Regions from separate parts of the Vibrio aerogenes genome, predicted to be linked through region 2. Evidence: riboswitches for the same ligand, from Rfam matches in the RefSeq annotation. Region 2 holds a riboswitch; the other holds the start of a gene.
The links. A riboswitch is a leader RNA that binds a small molecule or an ion and turns the genes downstream of it on or off. The one in region 2 is predicted to bind FMN.

Region 1 (14,994 bases), on a different replicon from region 2:
GGAAAAGAGACGAAGCGGTTTTCAGAAACCCGTGCGACAGCCAGCGGTACCGAAGTGATAAACCCCAGTAACACCGAGATAACCAGTAACCAGAGTGTGACAGCCACACCAGAGAAATGATAACCATCAGACCAGAGAAAAGCCTTCCCATATTGTTGCAGAATTTCAATCATGACGTCATCTTCCTCTGGTCAAAAGCATAACGGCGATTGAGCCAGTAAAACACTAAATTCGAGATGGTGGTGAACAGCAGATAAACCGCGGCAGCAACAATCGTGAAAAAGAAGAACTGATAAGTGCCTTTACCCGCCATCTGAGTGGCCTTCACGACATCAGCAAGACCAATAATTGAAACTAATGCGGTCGACTTCAGAATAACCAGCCAGTTATTTGATAATCCGGGAAGTGCATGACGCATCATTTGCGGGAACAGAATCAACCGGAAAATCTGCCAGGGGGTAAAACCGTATGCGGTTCCTGATTCCAGCTGACCATCAGGCACAGCCAGAAATGCGCCGCGAAACGTTTCAGCCAGATACGCGCCATAAATAAAACCAATCGTCAAAACACCGGCGGTGAAAGGGTCAATATCGATCTGTTCAAATCCGCTGAACTCGGTAATTTGGTTCAGAATCAGCTGAAGTCCGTAAAAGATCAGCATCATCAGCACCAGATCCGGCACCCCACGAACAATTGTGGTATAAATATTCGCAAGGAAAACAACAGGCCGGTTACCAAATAATTTACCACATGCGCCGAGTAGTCCGAGGACAATTGCAACAAAAACGGATAACACCGCAAGCTCAATTGTCATTACAGCACCATCAAAGATAACACTGCCATAACCTTGTAACATATTAATTTACCTGAAGAAAACAGCCCGTCATATCAACATAACCAAACATTGTTATGTGCACAAGGGGCTGCTTGAAAGATGATTTATTTACCGTAGATATCAAACTGAAAATATTGCTTCGCTATTTTCTGGTAGGTTCCATCAGCTAACATATCGGCAAGAACTTTGTTGATACTGTTTTTTAACTGCTGGTCTTCTTTACGGATACCAATACCGGCACCCACACCGAAATATTTTTCATCGTTCACTTCCGGGCCGCTAAATGCGAATCCTTTTCCGACTGAACGCTTCAAAAATCCGTCATCGGCAGCCACAGCATCCTGAAAAGAGGCATCAAGACGTCCGTTGACTAAATCAGCATACACGAGGTCCTGATTCTGATAAGAAACGACATCAACCCCATGCCCTGCCCATTGGTCTTTTGCATAAGTTTCCGCTGTCGTCCCCTGGAATACACCAACACGTTTGCCGGCAAGAGATTGTGCCGTTGGCTGAAGTGTCATCCCTTTTGGGGCGACCAGACGGGCTGGCGTGCCATAGAGCTTATCAGTAAAATCAATTTCTTCCAGACGTTGCGGTGTAATCGACATTGAAGACAGAATTGCATCAATTTTCTTGGCTTTAAGCGCCGGAATCAGTCCGTCAAAATCACTTTCAACCCATTCACAACGAGCTTTCAGACGTTGACAGATTTCTTTCCCCAAATCGATATCAAATCCGGCAAGAGAACCATCAGGCTTTTTGATCTCAAAGGGCGCATAACCGGGTTCGACGCCCAGACGAATTAAACTGCCTTCCGCGGCCTGAGCAAAAGATGTCATCAAACCAAACAACAATACGGTCAGAAACTTCATTCTTTTCATTATCACCTTCTATCTAAATCACTTCAAAATGTGGAAACTGACGACCTGTCAGTACAAAATGTCTGTCAGCACTCAAACAGCACAAAGTGTGCCACCAGCATTTTTCCGGTATGATCGAAACTAAAAAAACATATTTAAACATTAAATATGAATAATTAGCTAATCAAAAGGCAATCATATCATGAAATATTACATATAAATATAGATCGTTTTTAAAAATACGCGTTTAAAGATTTTTATGTTGACGCACAAAATTGGTGCACGATCGCACTAAAAACAACACAACAACAACATTTAAAAAACCTAAAAGATATACATTTTACAAACTAACCAACAAAATTATTAGCAATTCATTAACAATATTTTTGTTAATTGCGCAACAGGGCGATAATCAACTCACGATTGATACAACAATGAACCATATAATTAACATTTCAGAACCGCATAAAAAACCATCAGGCCGAAAAATAAAAACCGGTCATGAACTTTCTGATTCATGACCGGGGACAGAACTTAAAACGTTTTCAGAGCCGTTTGGCTGTATCAGGCTTCAATTTTAAACTGGCTGACAATATCAGACAGCTGCTGATTCGTTTGAATTAAACGCTGTGCTGTCTCTGTCGTGTTATCTCCATTTTCGTTAATGCGCTGCACCATCTCTCTGATATTTACCATACTGCGGTTAATATCCTCCGTCACACTGCTTTGTTCTTCTGCTGAGGTTGCAATCTGAACAGATAAGTCATTAATTTCGGTGACAGACCGGGTCATTTTATCCAGCGAAGACATAACAACACCGGTTGTCTCTGCGGTATGACGACAGCTGGACTTGGTCGATTCCATACCGGCAACCACAGTTGAAGTCCCGGATTTCAAACGCTCCAGCATACCAACAATGTCTTCGGTACTTTTGTGTGTCCGGGAAGCCAGTGCACGGACTTCATCGGCAACGACGGCAAATCCGCGTCCCTGCTCTCCCGCACGGGCCGCTTCAATCGCAGCATTCAGGGCCAGAAGGTTGGTTTGTTCAGCTATCCCACCGATTTCGCCCAGCAAATGGCCAATTTCATCCGTATGTTCATTCATCTCAGAAACAAAACGGGCCGTTTCTTCCACTTCATCTATCAATGAGCTGACATTATCGACCGCCTGCCGGACCACCTCACGTGACTGAGAGGCTTCCGCATTTGTCATCTCGGTCTGATTCGCTGTGTTGGCAGCATTTTCAGCCACAACGGATGCCGTGGAGCTCATTTCATTAATTGCAGTCACCGTTGAATCAAGCTCCATACTGTGCTGATGAAGCAGATGCCCGTTCGAATCCGTTTGTTCTTCAAGTTTCCTGATTTCCTGACTGATAGACTCCGTAGACTGCTTCACCTGTTTCATCATCGTCTGCAGATTCGAAATAAACTGGTTAATGCCTTGTGCAATCATACCCAGCTCATCACGGGTATCGACCTGTAACCGGTGCGTCAAATCACCGTTACCATTGGCCAGATCTGCAATGAGATTTTTCAATAACAAAATCGGCTTCATCACCCAGTTGATTAATAAAAATGCAATTGGAATAAGAATGATCCCAGCAATAATCAGCGCAATCGTAATACGGTTATTTAAGCTATCGGTATCATTCTGAATATAATCATTGTCAATAAATCCGGTCAGCGTCCAGGTTTTTCCGGCGACATCAAATGTCTGACTGATTGGGGTTATATTTCCATCAATTTTATTCGAAAATACCAGGCTGTTTTTTGCATCCATTAATTCAAGGTAGCTGCCGTCAACAGACATCGATTTCAGCAATAATCCCAGTGGCGTCAGATCAACGACGAATAAATTCCCTTTTTCTTCCCCTTCAGGAACAATGATCGTAATTAATGGCTTCTTGTTCTGAAAATAAACATCCGTCACCATCACTTTTCCGTTAGCCTGTGCAAGTAAATTCAGATATTTCTGAGTCAGGGCCTCGTCCGAAATTTTCCCTTCTTTGCTGATCGCCATACCAAAAGCAACTTTTACTGCATCATGAAAACCTGTTCTTTCAGCAGCTTGTTTCACTTCAGAGAAACTGAATTTTGTTGATTTTGCCAATACAATATTGCTTTCAATTTTATCAGCAATCACATTTCTGACGGTTTCAATCTGAGAACTGATAAATGATGTATCCGCTTTATGAATATAACGACTAATATAAACATTGGCGCTTAAATAAGAAGTCATAATCGTTACAAAAATAATAGATATAACAATTGCAACAAGTTTTGCTTTAAATGATATTGTTTTCATACTATATCGCCTCAGTCCATCTTATTGATATAAAGCCCCAACGCTTACTCTGAATCCCACGCAACGTGTCACCGGCATATGCCAGAAACGATCTATGAATATATCAAGTCCGGGATTAAAGTGCATAAAAAATGTTAATATATGTTTTCATTCTTTAACCTTGAGCAAACTTTGCTGTGTTGTGAATATTAATTGCCACCGGGTTGTGTTTTATTTTTCCGGTCAAATAAAATCCCGGCTTTTTATATTTCCGGGATATTCTCCTTTTTGGTAAACAAAGAACCCGACACTCCGGCATCAGAAAACCGGAGTGCCGGACTGATGAGGCTACTTTCCGCCCTGGCCCGGCGCGTAAGGAAAACTTAACTGTTCATAATACGCCAGTGTATGATGAGGTTTTTCAAGTCCATCAGGTAACGGCTGACCGGAGAATTGCTGAAAGTACAAAACACAGGCATCCCGCCACCATTCGGCTTCCTGTTGCTGAATCACAAAAGCCATTCTGACCTGCTCAAACTGCAATGGATCCAGCTTATCCTGAAGGTGATCCCATTGCGCCGCCATCGCTTTCACATCGGCAGCGCCCTGATAATAACGGTGAACTAATTCATTCCACAATGTACGGCCTGACGAGGGAATTTTGTAATCCCAGGGCAAATGATGAAACCAGAGCAGAAATTTTTCCGGCGTGGTTTGCGGGTCGGATAATTGCTCCCGGAGCGGTGAGAAATACTGCTCAACTGCGTTCACACCCCGCGGAGATCGGTCAAAGCCGATACCGGCTTGATCCGCTTTATGATAATAAACCGGATTCCAGTCATCCCGCGGTAAAGAATCAACCCAGGGACCGGGCCCATAATGGTGGCCAGTGCCCATGATGTGATGTAATCCCAGTGGCGTCATATAATTCACGGTCACTTCACGTGAAGCCATCATCATCTTTTCAATCGCTGCAACCGCCTGTTCGTCATGCGTTAATGTCATCTTGATCCAATCACCGGCAATGCCGGCGGCTGACTGAGTGTGATCCCATGCCAGCCGGCCAAACACATACCAGTTTGCCTGCAGTAATATATGTCCGGTCCAGTTACGATCACTGCCGATATCAGACACACCGGCGATACCACTGAGCCGGTGACCAAACAACGAACCATCAATCACTTTTGCGACGGTCGAACCCTGACCTTTGGCATACGTATCTGTTTCAAGGACTTCTTTGTATAACGGGCCAAGATAAACGGCATGGGTGCTGAATCCCAGATATTCCATCGTAATCTGGAATTCCATCATCAGTGATGTGTTGGGTGTTGCACCAAATAACGGACTGACCGGCTCTCTGGGCTGGAAATCAACCGGACCGTTTTTCACCTGAAGCAACACATTGTCACGAAACTGGCCATCCAGTGGTTTAAACTCGCTGTAAGCCTGCTTTGAGCGTTCTTCATGCTTCTCATTGGCATAGACAAAAGCACGCCACATCACAATCCCCCCATAAGGCGCTAAAGCATCCGCCAGCATATTTGCACCTTCGGCATGCGTCCGGCCAAAATCGCCGGGGCCCGGCTGTCCTTCTGAGTTAGCCTTGACCAAAAATCCACCAAAATCAGGAATCTTTTGATAAATGTCGCGGGCCTTATTTTTCCACCATTGTCTGACGGCCGGATCGAGTGGATCAGAGGTTTTCAGCCCACCGGTTAACTGTGGCGCACTGAATTTGACCGACAGATATACCCGAATACCATATGGACGGAATACATCCGCCAAAGCGGTGACTTTATCGAGATATCGTGGTGTCAGGATTAATGGGTCCGCATTGACATTATTCAGAACGGTGCCATTAATGCCGACAGAAGCATTGGCCCGGGCGTAATCATAATAGCGCTGATAAATATATTCCGGTAATTTGTGCCAGTCCCAGATAGATTGTCCGGCATATCCGCGCTCAACATGCCGGTTCAGGTTATCCCAGTGATCCAGTACCCTGATTTTGAGCTTTGGTTCCGAGGCAATATGCATTGTGTCAACAGACTGCAGTGTTTGCAGCTGCCTGAGTAAACGAAAAGTACCGTACAATGCCCCAATATCTGTTTTTGCCGTAATAACATTGACGGTCTTTCCCCGGTAACGTATTGTTTTTATGAGATAACCTTCTTTTGACGCGGGCACACTTTGCTCCACCTCAATGCGCAGCGGTGCCGGCAGGTTTGCCAGCCTTCCGATAATCAGAGACGCCTCTGAACTCCGGGCAACAGGGAGACTTTTCCCCAGCAGTCCGCGAAAGGCGTAATCCAGTTCCTGCCGGACAACCTGTAGCGTCTGGCTCTCTCCCAATACCTGCCAGTGAGAAAACTGATGTCTGTATTTGTCTGACAGCACCGGTGAGCTGATGGGATCATATTTGAGCCAGAGCCGGTAACCGTCTTCCCCGGTGAGTATCGACCTGGCCAGCAAGGGAAAACTGAGCAATACCAATAACAAATAGCCGGTGAACCGTCGGCCTGTACGATAGTTCTTTTTCATTTTTTCAGCCTCATATGGATATCAGAGCCAGCAAATCACATAAGATATTGATTGCATATATTTATAAACGCCCTGAATATAGCAATCAAACGCATATAAGACATATAAAATGTTTGCATTGTTGTACTATTCTTTTACCCCGGACAGATTTCTGCCCGGCATCTGGATAAAACCCCGATAATAAAAAAGGGCTCACCCGAAATTTCAGCCCTGAATCTGTCGGAGAAAAGTGATTTATGCCTGCTGTTTTGTCAGCGTTGCAGAGGCTGGCTGAACCACTTTATTTTCACGCAGCTGCAATCCCAGATTGCCTGTCAGCAGGACCAACCCACCCACAATCTGATAGAAGGACAAAGTTTGCCCGAGAAACATCCAGTTCACTGTTGCGGCAAAGACAGGAAATGTCAGCTCAACCAGAGTTGCCCGGCGTGCAGGTATGTAACGCAATCCCTGATAATAGAACCACATCCCCGCCAGTCCGCTCAGGCATGCCATCATCACAACAGACTCCCAGTCACCTGTTGCCATAGGCTGGATGCTTGCAGGCTGAAAACAGATTAAAACAGCTAACACAGTGAAACCGGAAAAGAAGCGTCCGAACAAAATTGCGTTTGCCGGACATTGTTGTAGTGACAGGTATTTTCCGCAAACCGTTGCGCCCCCCCCAGGCAACAACAGCCCCCAAGGCATAAAGATATCCCTGAATAATGTCGCTTCCCTGACGGGTCGTATGTAGATCATGGCGTGATAAAGTCAGGATGTCAGGCCACATCATCACCAGACTTCCAAGAATTAAAATACCAGCCCACAATACAAAAGAAGACTGAATCCGCTCTTTCAGTACGAAGCAGGCCAGTAAAATTGCCACCACCGGCTGTAATTTCTGCAATAAAATCACCAGTGTTGGATTCAGGTAGTGAAATGCTTCGGTGAAAGCCAGCGTTCCCAAAGCCGAGCCGACACCGCCAATAAACAGCATGCACAAAACCATTCGCCAGTTCAGTTGCTTAAAAAAATGACGATACCGCCAGCCAAAAGGCGAGATCAGCACTGTCAAAATCAAATGCTCGGTAAAAACGACCTGAAGTGTACTGTATCCGGCCCCCAGAAGCGGGTATCGGATGAGAGTATCAATCGCCCATGTTAAACATGCGACCATGATGAATAATATTCCTGCCACCTTATGAATTCTCCATAATGTAAGATGCACAGGGGTGATGATTGAAATACCGGACGATCACGAATCATCAATATCACGGATTCATGGGTCTGGTCGATCTTCTTTCATCCGGACTATCACCGTCGGCTCCGGTATCTCACCGGATCTGCTGTCCCTGCGGCCATCAATGGTCTCAGGCGCTCGCGGGCTGTTTGCTGAGTTGCCACCGCAATCTGCAACAAAATCACCGCCGGTGGGGAATTTCACCCCGCCCCGAAGTTCGATTAATAAAAAGTTCGATAAATAACAAGAGACCTGAGTGATCTCAGGCATATGAGCAACCTGAATGCATCAAGTTGCCCGCCAGCGTATTGTAATACGAATCAGCCGTTGTGCAAGAACCTATCCGTTCAGTTCTGCAGCCAACGGACAGCGGCATCATAATCTTCAAAATAGCGAACATCGCCGGTTGTAAACCAATCCGTCACTTTCGCCATCAGAGCCTGCCACTCTCTTTCACCATAAAGTGCAACCTTATTAAAGTCCGAACCATGACTTAAACCCAGCTTGAAGTCATCCCAGGCAGCCCGCAGCTCCCAGCCTTCAAATTGTGTTATATCAACTAATACATTCACCTGGGGCGTATTGACTTTCGCAATCGCAGCATCCAGTAATGGCGTAATGATTTCATAATCCTGATGAGTGAGTGTTCCGGTTGCCTTGATATAAACAAAAAATTCATGGTCAACACGTTCCAGCCCGATCGATAAGCTATGTCTGTGATATGTCATTGCACACCTCCACACCATCTATACCCGGTTCAGCCGATTTGAAAACATCCGGACATAGTTATTTAAATCACATGTTTCTGATAAAGGTTCAACACTGAATATGCTTCAACCAGCGGCTCAGATGACAGACTTACAAAACTCATGGTTGTTATGATTCAATGATTGATGATATTTTTCCCGGATACCCATACAACCTGATACTGCATCTAAAGGTAGATTAGGTATATTCTTTTATTATAACAAGAGCTGCATATCATGACTTTTAAAACACGCTGCCCATCCTGTCAGGCGATGAACCGCTTACCTGCCACGCAGGTTTCAGATGTTCCGCTATGTGGAAAGTGTCGTCAGCATTTACTTGACGGCCACCCGGTTGAAGGCACTTCAGAAAACTTTCAGGCGCTGATGCAAAGCGATATTCCGGTTGTCATCGACTTCTGGGCACCATGGTGTAATCCATGCGTGGGCTTTGCGCCGGTTTTTGAAGAAAGTGCAAAAAACCGTCACAGAAAAGTCAGGTTTATTAAAATCAATACCGAAGCGGAACAGGAACTGGCGGCACAATTTCAAATCCGGAGTATTCCGACCATCATGGTTTACAAACAGGGGCAGCGCTTGAATATCATCAATGGTGCACTGCCGCAATCTCAGTTTGATCAATGGCTGGATGAAACCATTCGCCAGTCAGAATAAGGATGTGCAAAGCACTTTCAGCCAGAGGAAAACTGGTCTGATGCGGTTACGGCTAATCCGGGTTAATGGTTAATCCGGGTTAATGGTTAATGGTTAATGGTTAATCCGGATGCTGTTCGCGGATTTCAATGAAGTCATCCCAGTTGTCGAGGAATAAATCGACCAGTTTCGGATCAAAATGTTTACCGCGCTGCGCAAGTAATTCATCCCGAATCTCCGAATCGCCCCATGCTTCTTTATAACAGCGCTTGGCACCCAACGCATCAAATACATCTGCCAGAGCCGCAATACGCCCACTCACCGGAATATCGTCGCCACTACGCTGACATGGATAACCGCTGCCGTCCCATTTCTCATGATGATTTTCAGCAATCTCCCGCGCAACCACCATCAGGCTGCGTTTAGACTGACTTAAAATCTCAACACCATAGTCGACATGTTTTTTCATGATTTTCCACTCTTCGGCATCCAGTTTACCTGGTTTGTGCAAAATGCTGTCCGGGACTGCCACTTTACCCACATCATGCAGTGGGGAAGCATGTTTAATCAGCTGAACATTCTTATCCGGCAGCCCATATAACTGCGCCAGTCTTTCACAATACAGAGCCACACGCTGGACATGTGCCCCCGTTTCTTTGCTCCTTGCTTCCACCGCATTGGACAGGTGATAGACAAGCTCTTGCGATGTCTCCTGCAAATCAACCATCAAATTAATGTTGTCAAATGTCAGGCTGATATTCTGCATATAGATTTTCAGTAATTGTTTATCCAGATCGGATAATTCGCCGACTAAATTCACATACAGCAGGTTATCAATACCGCGATCATCACTCATATGAAACACATAAGCATCAGAAAAATCATAAGAGTGTTTATTTTTCAGAGCGATCTTACAGCGTTCTGCAACAATATCCGGTAACACATTGAAACTGCATTCCTGATAGAAAGAAACGTAATTGCCAGTCGCAGCAATCGTCATTGCACGTCCCATTTCGCCATCCAGATGCGGCTGAACAATACAGTAAAATGCTGACGCTTCAAGACCGATCAAAGACGTGAGTTGCTGAAGCACGGAGGTCGCATAGTTTTTGAGGGTCTTGGTATTCTGTACATTTGCTGAGGCCTGAATGACTTTACTCAAGCCCTCTTTTTGCTGTTCAATCAGACACAGGTCGCGATACGAACGTAACATAGAATAAAGCAGTGTTCTGAGCTTCTGAGTCGTTAATTCCGTTTTTTCTTTGTAATCATCAATCTCATATTCCTGAATCGCTTTATCTTCAGGAGTCTGCCCTGCCTGCCCGGTCCTGAGCACTAACCGGACCAAACGGTCCTGATAGTCATCCCGGATAAACCGGACCAGATCGAGCCCGGCATGTTCTGTTTCCATGACCACATCAATCAATGCCAGAGCAATATTTTTCTCACGCTGAAAGATCTCTTTGGCTTCTTCCCCTGAATAGGCAGAGATCAACTGAAGCGGACGCTTTTGAAAAGAGAAATTACCCAGCGCAAGTTGTGTAATCTGATGCATCTGAGGATCATCATCGACCAGTAACACTTTCCAGGGCTCTTTGATCTTCACCGACTTGGTATGATCAATTTCTGGTTTATGATCCGGCTCCTGACGCATATCCGCAAACAATTCCATACTTATCCCTTCTGCAACACTCTGACGACATAATGCCCTAATATAAGTTTTAGCACATACATCACATATTCTCGCTTTTTCTTTCTTTAGTGAGCTGAATATCAAAAAATATACTTTGCCACCGGGAAGATTTCAGGGAGGTCGCAAAGTCATGCAGATGCTTATGACAGAAGCAGGCTTTATATTTAAACAGGTATATACCCATATATGGGTATATTATGATTTATCTGAGTGATAAAGAGACAAGTCCTGAATCATGCTTACAACAGATGGTGTCGTCAGGTGTGAGACCGCTTTTCCCTGCTGAATTTGCTCCCGGATCGCGGTACTGCGGATCTGGACTTTTTCCGGACAGGCCAATAGCGAAAATTGCCGTAGGATCTCCTCCGCTTTATAGAAACGATCAAATTTCAGCAGATTGTCCGGACCAATCACAAAAGTCAGCTCATCCTCAGCATAACAAGCCTGTAAAGCTTTCAGCACCGCATAGGTCGTGACATGCTGTTCAGGCTGATAAAGCTGCGCTTCGATATCTGACCGGATAATTGCCGGATGACCAATGTCCGCAATAAATGCGTCAACCAGCTGACACCGGACCGGATATGGCAACATCGACTTTCCCCAGGCATGCGCGATACTGGGGACTAATAAAATCCGGTCAAAATGGCTCAGTGATTCAATCACACTTTTGTGTCCAAGCGTCGGCGGATTAAAAGCGCTGCCAAAAACGGCAATTTTCAACATATTCGTCCTTTTTGATTTCATTCTCCGGTTTTCTAATTCACCGAAATCAGTATGATATTGGAAAGATATATATTGCTTGCACGAAAAGGAATGTCAAATGGAACAATTGATCCGTAAAGAAATGCATGTACTGCCAACGATAGACCCTGAATACGAAATTCAGCGACGGATTGATTTTATCAAGCGCAAACTGAGTGAATCTGGTTGTAAAGCGCTTGTGCTGGGTATCAGTGGGGGGATTGATTCCACAACCTGTGGCCGTCTGGCACAGATGGCGGTGAATCAGTTGAATGAAGAAACATCATCAGAGACTTATCGGTTTATTGCTGTCAGATTACCTTATGGTGAACAGAAAGATGAAGATGAAGCGCAAATGTCGCTCTCGTTTATCAAACCAACGCACTCTGTCAGCGTGAATATCAAGGCTGGCGTTGACGGGCTACACGCGGCAACTCATGTCGCTCTGGAACAGACAGACTTGTTACCTGAATCTCCTGAAAAAATTGATTTTGTCAAAGGGAACGTGAAAGCACGGGCCAGAATGACAGCGCAATATGAAATTGCAGGTTATGTCGGTGGGTTAGTGTTAGGGACCGATCATTCAGCAGAGAATATCACCGGCTTTTATACCAAGTTTGGCGATGGCGCATGTGATTTAGCACCGTTGTTTGGGTTGAGTAAACGCCAGGTCCGCCAGTTAGCCGCGACATTAGGTGCGCCAGAGTTACTGGTGAACAAGACACCGACAGCAGACCTTGAAGAGTTATCGCCGCAAAAAGCGGATGAAGACGCACTCAGCCTGACCTATGATCAGATTGATGATTTCCTTGAAGGCAAACCTGTGCCTCAATCAGTCACCGATAAACTCATCAGTATTTATCAAGCCACCGAGCATAAGCGGCAGCCAATTCCAACGATTTACGATTAATCATTTGGATGTGTCTGGTGAAGCAAATAGACAAGGGCATGAATGTCCTTGTTTAAGCCTTTTTTATAAACGAAAAGGGGGACGGCTTGAGCAGTTTGCGGAACCAGATATATCCAGATCAGAAAATGACTTAGAATGGTATGATGAAGTTATATTTTATTAAAAATCAATTTTATCAATAAAATTTACATTTCATTCATATAAAAACTCTTGTTTTGATACATCTGGTTCTCATCCAGATTACCTTTAGATGATGTAACGTGAGTTATCTCTGATAGTCTGATAAATATCGGAAAAGAAGCATTTAATGTGACCAGCCATCTATCATTTTATTATTAGTTTGATGAATATATATCCAGATGAAATAGAAAAGGAGTCCATCCTATGCTGTATCTGGAATTTTTGTTCCTTCTGCTCATGCTGTATATTGGCTCCCGTTACGGTGGTATCGGATTAGGTGTCGTCTCCGGAATCGGGCTGGTCATCGAAGTATTCATCTTCAAGATGCCTCCCACTTCTCCTCCCATAACGGTCATGCTCATCATTCTTGCTGTTGTTACCTGTGCATCCATTCTTGAGGCCGCCGGCGGATTAAAATATATGCTTCAGGTCGCCGAGAGATTGCTGAGGAAAAATCCAAAACGTGTCACACTGATTGCTCCTTTTGTTACTTATTCAATTACATTTCTGCTGGGAACCGGGCATGCGGTTTACTCCATCATGCCAATCATCGGTGACGTCGCGCTGAAAAATGGTATCCGGCCCGAACGTCCGATGGCAGCAGCATCGGTTGCTTCGCAAATCGCGATCACTGCCTCTCCTATCTCTGCAGCGGTTGTCTATTATCTGGCTCAGCTGGCTAACCTTCAAAGCAATATCACGCTGCTATCGATTCTGATGGTGACTGTCCCTGCAACCTTATGTGGTACGTTACTCATGGCACTTTACAGCCTGAAACGGGGGAAAGAACTTGAAGATGATCCTGAGTATCAGCAACGCTTGAAAGATCCGGTTCTGAGTGAAGAAATCCGTAATACCACCGCAACCACACTCAACGAAGTTCTGCCAGCCAAAGCCCGTCATTCTGTGATGCTGTTTATCGCGGCGATCCTGTGCATTGTTTTTATCGCGATGGTCCCGGAAGTCCGCACACTGGCTGACGGCGGAAAGCCGATCAAAATGTCCGTTGTCATTCAGATGATGATGCTCTGCTTTGGCGGGATTATCCTGCTGGCAACCAAAACCAATCCCCGTAATGTCCCGGATGGCGTGGTGTTCAAATCCGGTATGGTTGCAGCCATTGCTATCTTTGGGATTGCCTGGATGTCAGATACCTATTTCAAATATGCCATGCCGCAGTTCAAATCCGGCATTGTTGAAATGGTCGAGCTGTATCCATGGACCTTTGCACTGGCATTATTCATCGTTTCAGTGGTCGTGAACTCGCAGGCAGCGACAGCCCGGATGATGTTGCCGGTCGGTCTGGCGCTGGGGCTGGAACCTGCCCTGTTGATTGGATTGATGCCCGCAGTATACGGCTATTTCTTCATTCCGAATTATCCTTCAGATATCGCCACGGTGAACTTTGATATCACCGGTACCACGAAAATCGGAAAATGGTACTTCAACCATTCCTTTATGGCGGTGGGTTTGATTGGTGTGATTACCGCAACCTGTGCGGGTTATCTGCTGGCTCAGATTGTCATTGGCTGATGTCATTGACTGATGTCACTGGCTGATATTGTCACATCCTGACAGAAAAGCCTCTGAAACTGACCGTTTCAGAGGCTCTGTTTCTTACTGATTTTCAACGTAGAATGACTATGTTTGCCCTCTTTTCTTATAAAGAAGGCGTGCCTTGGTCAAAAGCCAATCAACTCTCGCTGAACATGCATCTTGAGGTCACTTGGGTATAAAGCTTATTACACACCGGCGGACAGGCTGTCCAGCCCTTACAATTCAATCAAAGCGATGGCGTATAAGTATACTGAATGACGACCTGGTTTCCCTCAACCTGAACCGCATCAATCTGGCCGTCAACAGTCACCCGGCTCACCAGACGAATTGTTTGTTTCTCTTCTTCACGCATCCGGATCAGAGTCGGCAGAAACGTATACGGGTCTTCGTTCAGACTGGCACAAAAGGATTCGACAAATGGCATCTCCAACGCAGCCGGGCCGCGAAGCACCGCCGAAAAAGCAGTCTGAGTCAGACCAAGTTGCTTCGCCATTTCCATTTGAGTCAGATGCAGGCGGGCTTTGCGGGTCATCCAGACAGCATACAAAGCCTGACGGTCTTCCTCGGTCAGGGTCATGATTTTCATCTCCGTTATTGAATTTTAACGGTACAAAAACATGACAAAAGCACCTTTCCCTGATGTCAGGACTCCGTCATAATTAAGAAATAAAACAACAGGTTAATCAGAAGTCGTTTGTTGCAACATACTGTCAAACTGTTCATTTCCATGCAGCAGTTCGAAGTCTGGTTCTTCTGCAATATG
Region 2 (14,994 bases):
CTGGCGATGTCACGCAGTGATGTATCGTCAAAATCAAAAGTCGCCGTGTGAAGATTGGTTCCTTTTGTTCCGACCATAAACCAGCAAACACCTTCAACCTTATCATTAACAAAGAATTGCATATCTTCGCCACCGGGGGAAGCCGCAACATCAGTCAACACATGTTCCTGACCATAAATTCGCCGCGCACACTCAGCCACAACATCACTGTGATCGATGGTATTAATGGTGGCCGGACACAACACTTCAAACAGTAAGTCATAAGTCGCGCCATATTTCCGGCAGACTTTTTCAGCAATACTGTGCATCTGTTCTTTCATGTAATCGGCAATATGCGCCTCAAAATAACGCATCGTTCCAGCTGAAAAAGCTTGCTGCGGGATGCCATTCACCGCGGTTCCGCCTTCAATCTTACAGGTTGCGATAATTGCCATATCATGTTGAATTGCCTGCGTGATTTTGTCCCAGCCACTGACGATTTCACACACCACGCTAATCGGATTGATACACTGATGTGGCACCGAGCTATGGCCGCTTTTACCGTGGACAGACAGCGAAAAACTCTCTCCGCCACCGGTAATTGCTCCGTAGCGCAACTGCACGGTTTTATCCTGCAAACGAGGCATATTATGAAAACCATACAATTCAGAATACGGATGCGCTTCATACAATCCGTCTTTCATCATCGCCTTTGCCCCCTGCCCGGTTTCCTCACAAGGCTGGAACAACACTTTGACACAACCACAGTAATCAGGATGAAGCGATAAATGACGAATGGCGGCCAGCATGACGGCCATATGTCCGTCATGGCCACAGGCATGAGAGCAACCATCCATCCGGGATGCCCACGCAGCACCGGATTCATCACGCATCGGCAGTGCGTCCATATCACAACGAAAAGCGATTGTTTTACCGGGTCTGGTGCCACACAAGGTCACGACCAAACCTGTTACACCATAGCCTGTGTCATAAGTCACGTCCCATGTGTCGAGTAAATTCGTCAGATATTTTTGCGTGCGGTATAAGTCAAACCGCAATTCAGGTATCTGATGTAAATCTCTGCGCCACCTGACAGCATCTTCTGCCAGAGATTCATCAATTATTTCATGCTTGATTGAGGTAATCATAACCAGTCCTCTCCCGAAATCAGGCGTTGACTTCTTTCATCTGCTTCGCTTTCTTCTGCGCCATCAAAAAGAAAGGAGAAATCAGTGCCATAAAACTTAAACCAACGACAATCTTTACTGGTGGCTGGTCTGCAAGCAGATACAGACAAAGACCAACCGCAACCACCGGCATCAGCCAGCCACATGGCGCTTTAAACGAAGACTGTGCTTCGGCGTTCCCTGAAAAACGATGTCTGAAGACCAGCACACTCAGGCAGGTGGGAATGTACTGAACAAAACGGGCAACCACAGACAACATCGCTAACTGGGCAAATGACCCACTCAGCGCAATCGGTACCGTCACAATGCAGGAAGCCAGAATAGCGACCACGGGAACATCATTGTGGTTTTTTCTGCCAAAAAATGTCGGGATCATCTGGTCATCAGCCAGCGGCAGCAGTGCCCGCGGAATATGGAATGATGCCGCCACATTAATCCCGCCGATTGAAATAATGGAGCCAATTGTGATCAACCAGTAACCAAAATCTCCTGCAACTACCTGCGCTGCATCAGCCAGAGGCGTATTCGATTCAGCAACAGATTCGCCCAACACCCCGACAGTCACAGCCATGACCAACGCATAAAACATCATGACTATCCCCAGAGAAATGCAAATAGCGCGGGGTAAATTTTTTCTGGGATTCTCCATATCTTCGGCAGCCGTACCAAATGTTTCAAAACCAGTAAATGAATAGAAGGCAAGTACAAGTGCAGAAGTCAGTGTTTCAGAACCCAGAGAATAATGTGCCTGTGATGCATTGCCGGGCATAATATTTTCCGGATGGATGAACCAGATGCCAGTCACAATCAGGAAGACCAGCGGCAACATTTTGGCAATAGTCGAGAGGTTATTGACTATTTTTGCCGCATTCACCCCAGAGAGATTCAGCACAGTCAACGACACGACAGTCCCGGTCACAATCAGATAACAAAGCGGTAAGTTGCCGGAGAAACCAAAGGTAGCGGATAAAATATTTTTAAAAGCAACCGCCATCACCGCCCAGGCAATGCACTGCATAAACCATTTCAGGAAGCCAACTTCAAAACCGGCAAATTTGCCAAAGGCTTCTTTGGTATAAACATAAGCTGCACCATTTTTACTGAAATAGCCGGCCGCTTCAGCAAAACACAAAGCAATGGTTGCCACTAAAGCACCAGTGATAAATACAATCGCAACGGACCAGTCACCAGCAAATTTGTAAAGTGATGCCGGAAGCAAAAAGATACCGGAACCAATAATTGAATTAAAACCGAGGAGAACAATCGACCAAAGGCCAAATTTTTTTTGTTTTTCTGTCATGATTACAACCTTGCACTGTAGGGTCGGCATTTCATGCCGGAGATAAGCCCGAACAACCTGAGAATGCATGATTCAGATGGTTTGGGGATATTCTTATTTTTATGCAGCCTGAACTCACTGATTGACGATCAGCATACGCCTGAAAAAGAAGAAAAAAATCACATAATTTACTCTAAGATAATGCAATTAAAGAAAAATAATCTTATACAGATATTATTTGTAGAAAATATTTTTCAGAGATGATCCACAACAAGATTGTGTGGAGAAAAAGCAAGGAAAGTCTGGCAGGTTTCACAATCTGAGCAGGAGATGCAGCCCAGAGTGTGTTTATACCAATCTGGAAAATAAACTGATCATCTGGATGTGTCTGGTGGAGCAAACATACAAGGGCATGGATGCCCTTGTTGAAGCGCCCATGGATGGCTTGAGCGGTTTGCGGAACCAGATATATCCAGATCAGAAAGTTACTTAGAATGGTATTATCTTTCATTCAACCGATGTCCACCCCTTCTTTTTCAGCGAGGGTAAGATAGGATCCTGCCGTGAGTGCTTCTACGCTGTGCCGGGTACCGGCTGACAGAAAAACAAAATCGTGCCGGCTGAAAATTTGATCGTTAATTTGAAATTGTCCTTCCAGAATAAAAATCTGTTCCCATCCCGGATGATAATGGACCGGGAGCCTGCCACCGCATTCGAACCTGAGCACCGCCGCTCTTCCCGGTTCTGTATGTTCCGACAACCAGCTAAAACGTACCCCTGCGTATGGCGTATCATACCATTCCCGTTCATTATCCCTGCTCATTGCGGATATTGTCTGATTCATCATTGTGCCTCTTCAGTGTGTCCGTCAAAGTTAGCCAAAAGAAAAATTAGCCGAAAGCAAGATTAGCCGAAAGGATTGTCAGAAATTGTCAGCAGATTGAATTGAAAGGGATTTATCGTGACTGTCCGGAAGAAATTGCTTAAGCTGTTCTTACATAATCAGAAACGACCAGTTGTCTGATAATCAATACTGAAGCGATATAAACTCAATTCTCTTATTGATACACAATGATCAGTTAAGTGAGGCATCACAATATGTTTATTGTTAAATATTATCTGCTGATTGCAATCTCTTGTTTTATTGGTGCGGTATTTGCCCCCAATATAGCAACCAGTATTGCTTTAGTATGGACAGGCACTTCACTCGCTTTGGTTGTGGTCGCCTATTTGTACGATATTCCATCCATATTTAAAAAATCAGAAGATGGAAAACTGACCTGGTGGATCCGCTGGGCATTCATACCATTTTTACTCGGTGTCAAGGCCTACAATTTTTGGGCCAGAGCACATGACCCTGTCCCGGCAATCCATAAAATCACGTCTCATTTATATGTATCCCGTCGTTTACTCCGCTCTGAGCTGGATGAACTATCAAGCAGAGATATTACGTCTATTGTTGATGTAACCGCTGAGTTTGCCGGTCTGGAGAGCGCTGTATCTGATAAACAGTTTGATTATTTAAATATTCCCGTTCTGGATCACAAAGCTCCAAAATCTGACAGATTAAGACATGCTCTGAACTGGATTGATTTACATGTTTCCCGGTCCGAGTCTGTTGTCGTTCATTGTGCACTGGGAAGAGGACGTTCTGTCTTTGTGGTCGCAGCTTATCTCCTGAGTAAAGACACAACATTAAGTGTCGAACAGGTATTGAAACAATTAAACGATGTGAGAAGCACGGCCCGGCTGAACTCTTATCAGGTATCCATCCTGAAAAGCATGAAGTCACAAGGCCTGTTAAAACTTGATTCTCCTGCATGGTTAATCGCCAATCCCGTCGCTGGTGGTGGCAAATGGAAAATATATCAACGACAACTCATCCACGAATTAACCAAAAAATATCGCTTGATCATCCGCTGCACTGAACCCGGTTTATCTGCAAATGATTTGGCCAAAGAAGCCATTTCTGATGACGTTCAGCTTGTGATAGCAGCGGGCGGCGATGGGACTTTATCGGAAGTAGCAAGCGTGCTTAACGGCAGTGATACGCGCATGGGTATGATCCCGTTTGGCACTGCCAATGCACTGTGTCACGTTTTGTACGGGATCGAAACGAAAGCCAACCCGGTTGGTAAACCATGTGCAGCGATACTGTCCGGACAGACAAAAAAAATTGACACAGCCTACTGCAACGATTCTTTAATGCTTTTAGTGCTAGGTATCGGTTTTGAGCAACAAATGATCGAATACTCCCAGCGTGAAGAAAAAAATGCAAAAGGTCAAATCGCCTACCTGAGTGGTTTTTTCAATGCCATTATTGAAGATAAAGCAACAGAGCTTACCTATCAGATTGATGACCAACCCAAAAAAGAACTGACGGTGAGAAGTCTGGTCATCGCAAATACAGCTCCTTTTACAACCGTTTTAGCACAAGGTGGCAGTGAGCCGACACCTGAAGATGGGTTGCTTCATATGACTTATCTTGATGAATCAAATACGGTCAGCGGACGTATCTTAGCACTATCCGATATCACACTCTCTGCATTAGGTGTTAAGGACACACCAAAACACTTTCGTTATCAAACCGCTGAACGGGTTGAAATTCAGGCAGATCATGTATTTGACTATGTGGTTGATGGTGAACCCTTTCAGGGAGATCATCTCATCATCGAAATACACAAAAAATCACTCAATGTGTGTCTCTCCGGATAACCTCAAGATGCCTGTCCAGCCAGAGGCTGCTGGCCCGGAATAGATTGGTTTCTGCGCAAGGTACGGATTAACAGACCGTGCGATGCTGCATCAAAAACAGTGTTGATTGGTTTATCATCGTTCAGCACTGGCTTTCCACCATCGCTGTCAGCCCCGGATAACCGGGCTTTCGCCAGCTCATTTACAATGTGCCTGTGTTCCCTGCAGCTACATATACTATGATTACTTCAATAACAAATTCCCTGAAGATACAAAATCAGAACTGCAAAATTTGTATGTTTTTCAACATGAGTATGATAATTATCAATAGGCTCAACATATATTTTTTGCAACAGACTTAATATCACCAGTGATTTTTTACAATAAACCATTGAAAAAAAACATGTCATACGATTGTACGAAAAAATGGAAATGGAATTAATTTTTATGAAAAGACTTGGACTGAAAAAATTACTACTTCTGTTTGTCATACTGCTGGTAGGACTCTCTGTGTCTTTATCCAGTATGGTTCTCTACTTACAGGGAAAAGATATACTGACAAACACGATCAAGCGTGAAAGTCAGTTATACGCGTCTTCAAAAGCCGCAGTCATCGAAACGATGATTAGCGAAAAAGTCAACGGTATTCATAAGCTCGCTACACAGTACAAGAATAAACCACTTCAGGGGACAGAAGAGGCCCTGATAGAACAGACAAAATTTCTGGCCAATGCGATGAACCTGCCCAGTGCAGTGATTGCACTGGAAACCGGAGATGCATACTGGAACCAGACTGCCAAATCCTGGCCCAATCATAAGTTAGCCGTCGATGTACGCACAAAATCATGGTATCAGGACGGGCGTAATGCGCCCGGAGTCACCGTCACTGAACCCTATTCCGGTGCCGGTGACAGCTACTGGATCACGATCATTGAAAAAATGAAAGGCGGAGCAATCATGACAGATATGACGCTGGATTTTCTCGATGATATTGTGAAAAGTGTGAATGATATGCCGGGGGCTGTGGCATTAATTCTTAATCAGGATTCAACGGTACTGGCCTCTTCATCCAAGGCTGTCAAAACCGGAGAAAAAGCGACCGACTTTCCATGGCTGAAAGAAGCTGCACAACAAGCACTCAGCCAGCAAAGTGCCACAATCAACTACACACTCGACGGAGAAGACAAAATTCTCTTCTCGCACCGGATTCAGGCCGGAGATAAAAACTGGTATTTTGCCATCGGGCTGAGTGAATCCGTCGCATTTTCCGAACTCGCACAATCCAGAAACAGTGCGATTCTTGTGACAACGATTGCTGTGATTATCAGTGTACTTGCAGCTTACGCACTCATCCAGATGATATACCGGCCTGTACTTTCCCTGAAAGAAACGGTTTTAAGCCTCTCCAGTGGCGATGCAGACCTGACTCAGCGACTGAAAGTTGACACCGATGATGAACTTGGTCAAATCTCTCAGGGAGTGAACAAGTTCATCGAGAATCTGCAAAATATGATGCTTGAGATTACCCGCGCCACCACTTCTTTGCAGGGCAATGCGGAACAAATGCGGAATCGCTCCCGGGAAAACAGCGACATTATCCAAAACCACGTGTCAGAAACGGAACAGATTGCCGCTGCGATCGAAGAAATGAACGCCACTGCCAATGCAATGGCAACCGATGCAGCAAATACAGCAAATCTGACCCAGCAAGCAAATGAAACCAGTATCGAGTCCCGCAAGATAGTGACACAATCTCAGGAGACGGTGTCGGCATTAATTACCGATGTGAATAAGTCAGTCGACGATGTTCAGACAATGAATGATGAAACACAAAACATTAATTCTATTCTCAAGGTGATTGGTGATATTGCTGAACAGACCAATTTGCTGGCGCTTAACGCAGCCATTGAAGCAGCCCGTGCCGGAGAGCAAGGCCGTGGCTTTGCTGTTGTTGCCGATGAAGTCAGAAACCTGGCCAGCAGAACCAAAAGCAGCACAGAGGAAATTGAAACGGCACTCGAAAACCTGTTAAAAGGAACGAAGTTTGTGGTCAGCTCGATGGACAATACCAAAGGCCGGTGTCAGGAAACTGCTGACAGCTCAGGGCAAGTCGCAGAGAGCCTCGAAACCATGACAAACTATGTCGATGAAATCAGCGAGCTTAGTTCTCAAATCGCAACAGCCGCGAGAGAACAGAGTAGCGTGACTCAGGAACTCAGTCAGAATATGACCGCCATCAGCGACATTGTCGTCCAGTTAGACAGCAATGGTAAACAAGTGCTGCAAGACGCTGAAGAAGTGACAAAAATCAATCAGTCTCTGGTGTCTATCGTCAATCAGTTTAAAATATAAACAACGGCTGTTGCGGGCAGGCCAACGTTGCCGAAAAGCATATGATTCCCGGCAACATACCCTTTCTGCCGGATTTGTTGATTCTCAGCCATAAAAAACAGCGCCCAAAAGCGCTGTTTTTTTACCTGCAATGAAAATCCCTTTGATCAGGCGGATTTCTGATTCATTTGTGTCAGATATAACACAATATCCTCAATGGTCAGAACCGGCATTTGATGTGACTGAGCAAACTTAACGATCTCCGGCGTTTTCGCCATCGTACCATCCGGATTCGTCAGCTCACATAAAAGCCCTGCGGGTTGCAGCCCGGCCAGCTTCATCAAATCAATCGTCCCTTCAGTATGCCCTCTGCGGGTCATGACACCACCGGCTTTCGCCCGGAGCGGGAAAACATGGCCGGGACGGGCCAGGTCTGATGGCTTCGCCTGTGGATGAATCGCCGTTTTGACTGTCGTCACACGATCCTGAGCAGACACACCTGTTGTCACACCACGCTTCGCTTCAATCGTGACTGTGAAAGCGGTTTGATTCGCACTGTTATTTTTTTCTACCATCGGTGGTAATTCAAGCTGATTTGCATGCGCTTCTGTCAGACACAGACAGACAATCCCCGTACATTCACGGATCATCAGCGCCATTTGTTGTGCGGTGATATGCTGGGCTGAATAAATAATATCGCCTTCATTTTCCCGGTCTTCATCATCAAGCAATAAAACACCCTGACCAGCCCGCAAAGCAGACAAGGCATTTTCAACACGGGTAAGCGGATCGCCGAAACCGGCGAGAAGAGAAATCTGATTCATGGTTTACTCCAGTTATTTTTATGACCAGAATCAGGGCAGATCTTGAGGGATAAAACAAACATGCACTACACCCGAACCGGTACCGGCCAGTGTGTAGCGTGCTTTAATTCTCTCTCATCCGGACTATTACCGTCGGCTCTGGCTTTTCACCAGATCTGCTGACCCCGGATAACCGGGCGCTCGCGGGCTCATTCCCGGTTAAAAATCTGTGCCGGGAACATACCGCCGGTGGGGAATTACACCCCGCCCTGAGAATTTTAATTCAATATGTCTTTGTATCAATTACCAGAGCAAATTAATACAATTGAGACAGGCAGGCAAGGATCAATCTCATACTTGACAAGATTGCTTGCAGGACTGGTTAATTTTTAAAGCACATACAACAGGAAGTCAGTCAACGGATGTTTCGGATTCGGGCGTAAATATTTCCAGCCTGATTTCTTATAAAAACTGAGCGCCCGCTGATTGGTCCGGCTGACAGATAGCATCATCTGTTTACATCCGGCCTGAGACAGCGTCCGGCAGATAAACTGCTGCAATTCATCAGCCAGCCCGGCGCCCCGGAATGCCGGACGCAGATAAATCAGATTCACATAACCCGTTTCCGGTTGCGGGGAAACATTGCGAAATTCCAGTTGTCCGGCGATCTCCCCATCCACCCAGACATGATAATAGTGCCACTCTGGCTGCGTCAGCCTTTCACACATGCGCGCCTGATAGCCTGACAGAAATGTCTCAAATCCTTTCTCACTGCCAAAACTGCAAAGATAAGCATCCCTGCGGGCTGCCACGCAAAATGAGAAATCTTTGTCAGGATTAACCGGTTTAAATTCAGCTTTCACGATGGACTTCCTTCTGTTTATTTTCTCATCCACTCCACCCCTGCCGGGTTCACTGGCCCTGACCCTTTTTTCCGGAATAAAAAATGTTGTTTTTAATCGCAGCATCCTTTATTGTCCGGTGTGATAACCCAACAGATAAAAACGGGTGAACCGGGTGCCGGTTGCCGTCAATCCACTTGCTTATATCATGACAGGACGACAAATGAAATTTTCTCCTTTTCTTCTTCTGCTTTTTTCCGCTGCCTCACACGCGGCAGGATTTTGTGACCACGGTGTGCTTAATACGCTGATGAAAGCCTACCCACACGCAGAAATGGGCGACTACGGAGAACGGCTACATTTGCATGATAAACGGCAACGGATTGTTTCGCTGTATGACACCGTCACCCAGTGCAAAATCTGGCCGGCCCGGCCGGAACTGGCGATTATCGCAGTGAAAGCCGATACCGCATTCAATGAGGAAGAATCAAGAGAAGCCATTGATGCCGATCTGGAGCTGTTTATTGTCTCCGTCAAACAGAACAAGATTCTCAGCCACTATACAGAAAGAGGCACGCTCTCTTCAGATGCAATCTACGTCTCTCAGATCAAACTGGATACTGCCCGGTATAAGCTGAATGAGAACACCACAGCATTTGGTGTCAGAATACTGAAAAGCGGTTCATCATCCGTCAATCCTTTCAGCATGGAATTACTCAGCCTTTATTTTTATGACCATCAGCAAGTCAGCCGGGTCATGAGTTATCTGAAAGTAAGCAGTGATGGGGGCGAATATGATGGCCGTTGTGACGGGGATTTCAGTTCAGACAAAAGTGTCATTATGATGGGCAAGAACAAACAGCACGATCATTTTGCACCGCTCATCGTCAAAACAACCCGCCAGAGTTATACCACGACGATGGTTCAGGGAGAATGTATCCAGTCTAATCAACCCGAACAGAAACTCACCCACATTCTCAGATATCGTCAGGGCATTTATCAGGTGCCGGACGCAATTGCAGGATTTTAGGAATCCTCAGACTGCCGGGCACCATGCCCGGCATACAAGCCGGCTAAAACCGGGCACTTTTCATCCACACCTTTGAACGCCAGCGAAGCATCATCATCCATCCCCGGATAATTTCATCCGCCGACATCGCAATCCAGGCGCCGGGCACACCCAGCCCCCAAAAGATCCCCAGCAGCCAGGAGAGAAAAGCACCATTTCCCCACATGCTGACAATGCCGATTTGGACCGGGAATTTGATATCACCGGCACCTTTCAGACCAGAGATAAAAATCAGGTTAAATACCCGGCCGGCTTCAAGAAACACAGAAATCAATAATAAGCTGCCGGTCAGATGTAAAATATCGGCATCCTGAGTAAAAAGTGGCAGCAAATGATCCCGGCTAAGATAAACCGACCCTGTTACAATCATTGAAACCAGAAATCCGGCGACAAAATAGCGTTGCACTTTTTTCAGAATGACTCCGGAGCGTCCCTGACCGACATAATAGCCGGTTTGTATCTGTGCAGCCTGTCCCAGAGCCAGGGAAAAAGCAAAAGAAAAACGGGAAATATTCTGAGCGTAAGTAAACGCAGCCAGTGATGACGTCCCCATCTGCACCACAAAATAAGTAATACAGATCTGTGCCAGATTATAAGAGAGAATCTCACCGGCATTCATCCCGCCAATACTGAGAATCCGGGTATATATCGCCTTCGGAATGACCCGGAAGCCGGATAAAGGTAACCGGATATCACTGCGGGCAAGGATATAGCAGAGCATCAGTGTTGCGATCACCTGACTGCACACCGTTGCCACTGCGACCCCTTCTACACCATAGACCGGAAGTCCAAAGGGCTGAAACAGGGCAATATAATTTCCAATGACATTGCAGATACCGCTGATCAAATTAACCACCATCGGCGAACGGGAATAGCCATAACTGCGCAAAATCGTTGTCAGTACAATACTGATCGTCAGATTGAAAGTCATCGCGCCGGTAATCAACAGATACGCTGCGGCATACTGTTCGACCTGTGCTTCCATACCATAATAAGGTAAGCACCAGATTGTTCCGGCCACCGCAAGCAGACTCAGCAACACACCGATCACAAGCGATAACATGACGCTTGCCACGCCAACCTGAGAAGATTCTTCTGATCGCCCGGCGCCATTATATTGAGAGATAAGAATGCCGGTGCCACTGCTGACAAATGCTGAGATAATGATCAGAAAGAAGGTGAGCTGGGTAATCACGCCAACCGCAGACACCGCCTTATCGGAATAACTGCTCAACATAAAGACATCACTCGTCCCCAACGCCGTCCGGAGCAGCACTTCTGCGAATATCGGCCATGTCAGGGCAACAATAGACATACGTTTGTTAAGTGCCTGAGCCGTTCCCATTGCTTCTCCTCAATAAAAGTTTCTCCTCAATCAAAGCTTCTCCTCAATAAAAGCTAAATACCTGTTCCTAAATATGCTCCACTTTTGGTAACGAGGCAGATATCGATAAGCAGACCTTCCGCGCCAGGGAAGGCGCGGCAGAGCCCCAAGGATGGGTTTATGCGTGTCTGTGTTCGATATCTGCCTGAGTGACCTACAATCAGGAACTGGTATTTAGTCCTCAATATCAGTTTTCCCCAGAGTCTGTTGACCCGGATGAACGTTACACTGCACCCCTCTGTGACCCAGTGTAAAACGATTCATTCAATCAGAACCGGAGACTCAGACCAGAGAAATCACCACCACATATCCGCCTGAATACCGACCAGTAAATCGGCTTTATCCCGCATCGACCCATCCAGATATGTAGCTAAAAAGCGGATTTCAGGTGCGGGACCAAAGCCGGTTGGGACCACAATTGTCGGGGCAACCGTAAGTTTATAGTTGGTCGCGTGATCCCCTGAACCACTGGCATCTTCCCAGCGGTTATACTGATAACCAGCTTCAGTCACGATAGAAAAATTTTGCGAAACCGGAAATGTTGGTCTGACCATTGCCGACAACCAGCTGTCTTTGCCACCGTTATCCAAATCGTTATACTGCCCCTGAATTGAGTGAAAAACACTGACACCGCTCTCAAAGAAGTAGCCGCCCCAGATTAAAGCGCGGGCTGAAATATCACCACTTTCAACTTTCTTCATTTGCGATGGACCTTCAAGCGCACCATTGCCTGGTTTCCATGCATTATATGTTGTCAATGTCCCGCCCAGCAGTTGCCCGGACCCCAGACCTTTACCTATCTGGCCAATGTATTTGGTAAACCCTTTGTCTGACAGGCCAAAGAACTGATCTGTATGCACGATAGCCGTCATCTCCAGCCCGTTATCTGCATATTGAGTGCCGTCAACATCATTGTCAGGCAGGTATTTCCCCATGGCATGGAGTTCAACGCCACCCAAATCGACCCCAACATGCAATGCATGCATCGGGTTATTGGCATTGGTTGCCCAAAAATCGCCTTCAGCATCATCACTGGCGACATAAGCAAAATCCCATTGATAGCCACCCAGCTCAATGCCCTCGATCCCCACACCAGTACCAGACATATCGGTATAGAAAAAATCGGTCATGAAAATGTAGTTATCTTTACCGTAAAACCGGGTGCCGCCCCAGAGTGTCCCGGTCTCTGTCACGCCATCAAATTCAACAAAAGTTTCGACCATGCCGATATCACTGTTTGCTGCATCCGCATTTTCACCCAGCTGATTCACCCCGGCGGATTTGGCATTATCCGCACCAGCACGAGTTTTAATCCGGATTTTCTGCCCGGTATCGTTTTCAAAATTTTTCTGCAGAGCCAGTTCAAAATGGCTGTCAGATTCAATTCCCAAACGACCCAGACGCTCTTTTGAGGCCGGAAATTTAGAACGTTTGAAATCGTCATTTTTACTGTAAAGTCCAAGGGCACGAAAATAACCGTGAAATTCAAACCCATCAGATTTTTCAGCATAAGCCGCAGGCACTGCCGATAAACTGGCCGTAGCAACCAGGCACGCCATCGTAAGATTAGAAAGTTTCATATTCACTCCATGTTTCACATTTTTACGCCCCGACAAAGAAAGCGCTTTCTTTTATAGTTATAAAAAATCAGGCAGTTCCCCCCAGGGAATAACAAAAAAGCACGATTTACCCTTAATAACAGAATAAAACGACCTGCCTGAGACAAAAAATGACTATAAAACAATCTAACACATCAAAACCGTGATCAATACCAGAAAAGAAAGCGCTTTCTTTTATCAATAAGATGATTTACATTCCGAATCAAACTGATGACAATGATTCTTCTGATGAGTCATTCAATCCCGTGCTAAGATATATCCAGATGGGCGCCAGAGCGTCATCAAAAACAGGTCCAGTTCAAGGAAAAAACTGAAGGAATGCACCCGCCTTTCGAAGTGATGTGACACAGAAATGGACCTGTGGATGCAGTGCTTTCTTGCAAGCGCTTTCTTCATGGTTGATTTACATAATGCCGGACTGAAACGGAAAAATCGGATGCATCACACACAACCTCAACAACCCGGCGGTAAAGGAAACTCGCTGAATAATGCATCTTCAGGTTGTTTGAGTATAAAATAGTATTTTCAGCAACTTATACCCAAGTGACCTCAGGATGGAGGTTACTTGGGTATATCTCTTTGAAACATCATCGGGAGGGCGTTTCATTGATAACAATTAAAGAAGTATCGGAACTGGCAAAAGTATCTCAGTCCACCGTATCCAGAGCACTGAACGGACATCCGACCGTCAAGGAAGCCAACCGGAAAAAAGTGTTCGATGCGATTGAGCAACTGGGTTATAAACCAAATGCCTTTGCACAGGCACTCGCTTCCAGCCGGTCAAACAGCATCAGCATGCTGGTTGGTTCTCTGGACGGCCCATTCTACGGGCCTCTCATGCATCACGCTGAAGACACCGTTCGCCGGAATAATATTCACCTGATTGTGACCAGTGGTCAGGAATCTCATACCAAAGAAGTGGACTCAATTAATTTTTTACAGTCAAAACAGGTCGATGGATTAATTATTCATTCCGATACCCTTTCTGACGATGAACTGATAGAAGTCGTCAGGCAACAGGAAACCACCATTTTGCTGAACCGGTATATTCCTGAAATCGCAGCACACTGCATCTACATTGATAATGAACTGGGTGGTTATCTTGCAACCCGGTATTTACTGGAAAATGGTCATCATAAAGTTGCCTGTATCTCGGGTCAGCTGAGCAAATGTGACAGCCGGGATCGTTTGCAGGGTTATCGTAATGCACTCAGTGAATCCGGTATTGCGTTTGATGCCAATTTGATTGTTGAGGGGCGTTTTGACCATCAGGGCAATCATGAAGTCGCCCGCCGGTTACTCGACAGAGACCCGGAGATCACCGCCATCTTTTGTCAAAATGATAATATAGCCCTCGCCGTGTATGACGTTGCCGCAGAGCGCGGCTTATCAATCGGAGAAGATATTTCTGTGGTTGGCTTTGATAACGACACGCACAGTCAGCACATCCGGCCAAAACTGACGACTATCAATTTCCCTGTGGATGAAATGGGAGTTGAAGCAGCCAAAGGGGTTCTGGCGCTGGTCAATAAGCGGGAAGCATCCTTTACACATAAACTGATCCCTGAGCTGGTCATCAGAGAGTCTGTCAAAAATCTCACCTCATAATCCCTCAGCCGACCGATCAAACTTCATCAGGCCAGTCGACCATCATAAGAAAAAAGCCCCACTCATGTGGGGCCGGGGTAATGATGACGAATTGTTTGTTCCGAAGGAGTCAGGATGATAAAACGTCATTGTGATTGATAAGCATCGTCATGAAAAACATGATCTATCAGCACATGTTCCCCAAAAATATCACCATAAA

Region 1: it holds a riboswitch for FMN, as region 2 does, so the genes downstream of both, OCV29_RS19590 (DMT family transporter) here and ribB (3,4-dihydroxy-2-butanone-4-phosphate synthase) in region 2, are expected to answer to the same signal.

The regions. Positions count from the first base shown of each region.
Region 1 is NZ_AP024862.1:423,075-438,068, reverse strand. It holds gene OCV29_RS19620 (ABC transporter permease) at 1-173, opposite strand, end outside; gene OCV29_RS19615 (ABC transporter permease) at 170-856, opposite strand; gene OCV29_RS19610 (ABC transporter substrate-binding protein) at 940-1,719, opposite strand; gene OCV29_RS19605 (methyl-accepting chemotaxis protein) at 2,263-4,008, opposite strand; gene OCV29_RS19600 (alpha-glucuronidase family glycosyl hydrolase) at 4,336-6,528, opposite strand; gene OCV29_RS19595 (DMT family transporter) at 6,763-7,131, opposite strand; gene OCV29_RS19590 (DMT family transporter) at 7,043-7,708, opposite strand; FMN riboswitch at 7,801-7,972, opposite strand; gene OCV29_RS19585 (SpoIIAA family protein) at 8,098-8,478, opposite strand; gene trxC (thioredoxin TrxC) at 8,731-9,171, shown strand; gene OCV29_RS19575 (response regulator) at 9,272-10,822, opposite strand; gene OCV29_RS19570 (nicotinate-nicotinamide nucleotide adenylyltransferase) at 11,039-11,566, opposite strand; gene nadE (ammonia-dependent NAD(+) synthetase) at 11,664-12,494, shown strand; gene OCV29_RS19560 (anaerobic C4-dicarboxylate transporter) at 12,879-14,207, shown strand; gene OCV29_RS19555 (helix-turn-helix domain-containing protein) at 14,458-14,808, opposite strand; gene OCV29_RS19550 (tetratricopeptide repeat protein) at 14,911-14,994, opposite strand, start outside.
Region 2 is NZ_AP024861.1:1,711,584-1,726,577, reverse strand. It holds gene OCV29_RS07690 (M20 metallopeptidase family protein) at 1-1,127, opposite strand, end outside; gene OCV29_RS07685 (APC family permease) at 1,147-2,466, opposite strand; gene OCV29_RS07680 (cupin domain-containing protein) at 2,957-3,292, opposite strand; gene OCV29_RS07675 (diacylglycerol kinase family protein) at 3,544-5,160, shown strand; gene OCV29_RS07670 (methyl-accepting chemotaxis protein) at 5,587-7,491, shown strand; gene ribB (3,4-dihydroxy-2-butanone-4-phosphate synthase) at 7,638-8,294, opposite strand; FMN riboswitch at 8,397-8,554, opposite strand; gene OCV29_RS07660 (GNAT family N-acetyltransferase) at 8,663-9,136, opposite strand; gene OCV29_RS07655 (PA3715 family protein) at 9,339-10,145, shown strand; gene OCV29_RS07650 (MATE family efflux transporter) at 10,189-11,529, opposite strand; gene OCV29_RS07645 (carbohydrate porin) at 11,865-13,148, opposite strand; gene OCV29_RS07640 (LacI family DNA-binding transcriptional regulator) at 13,794-14,795, shown strand.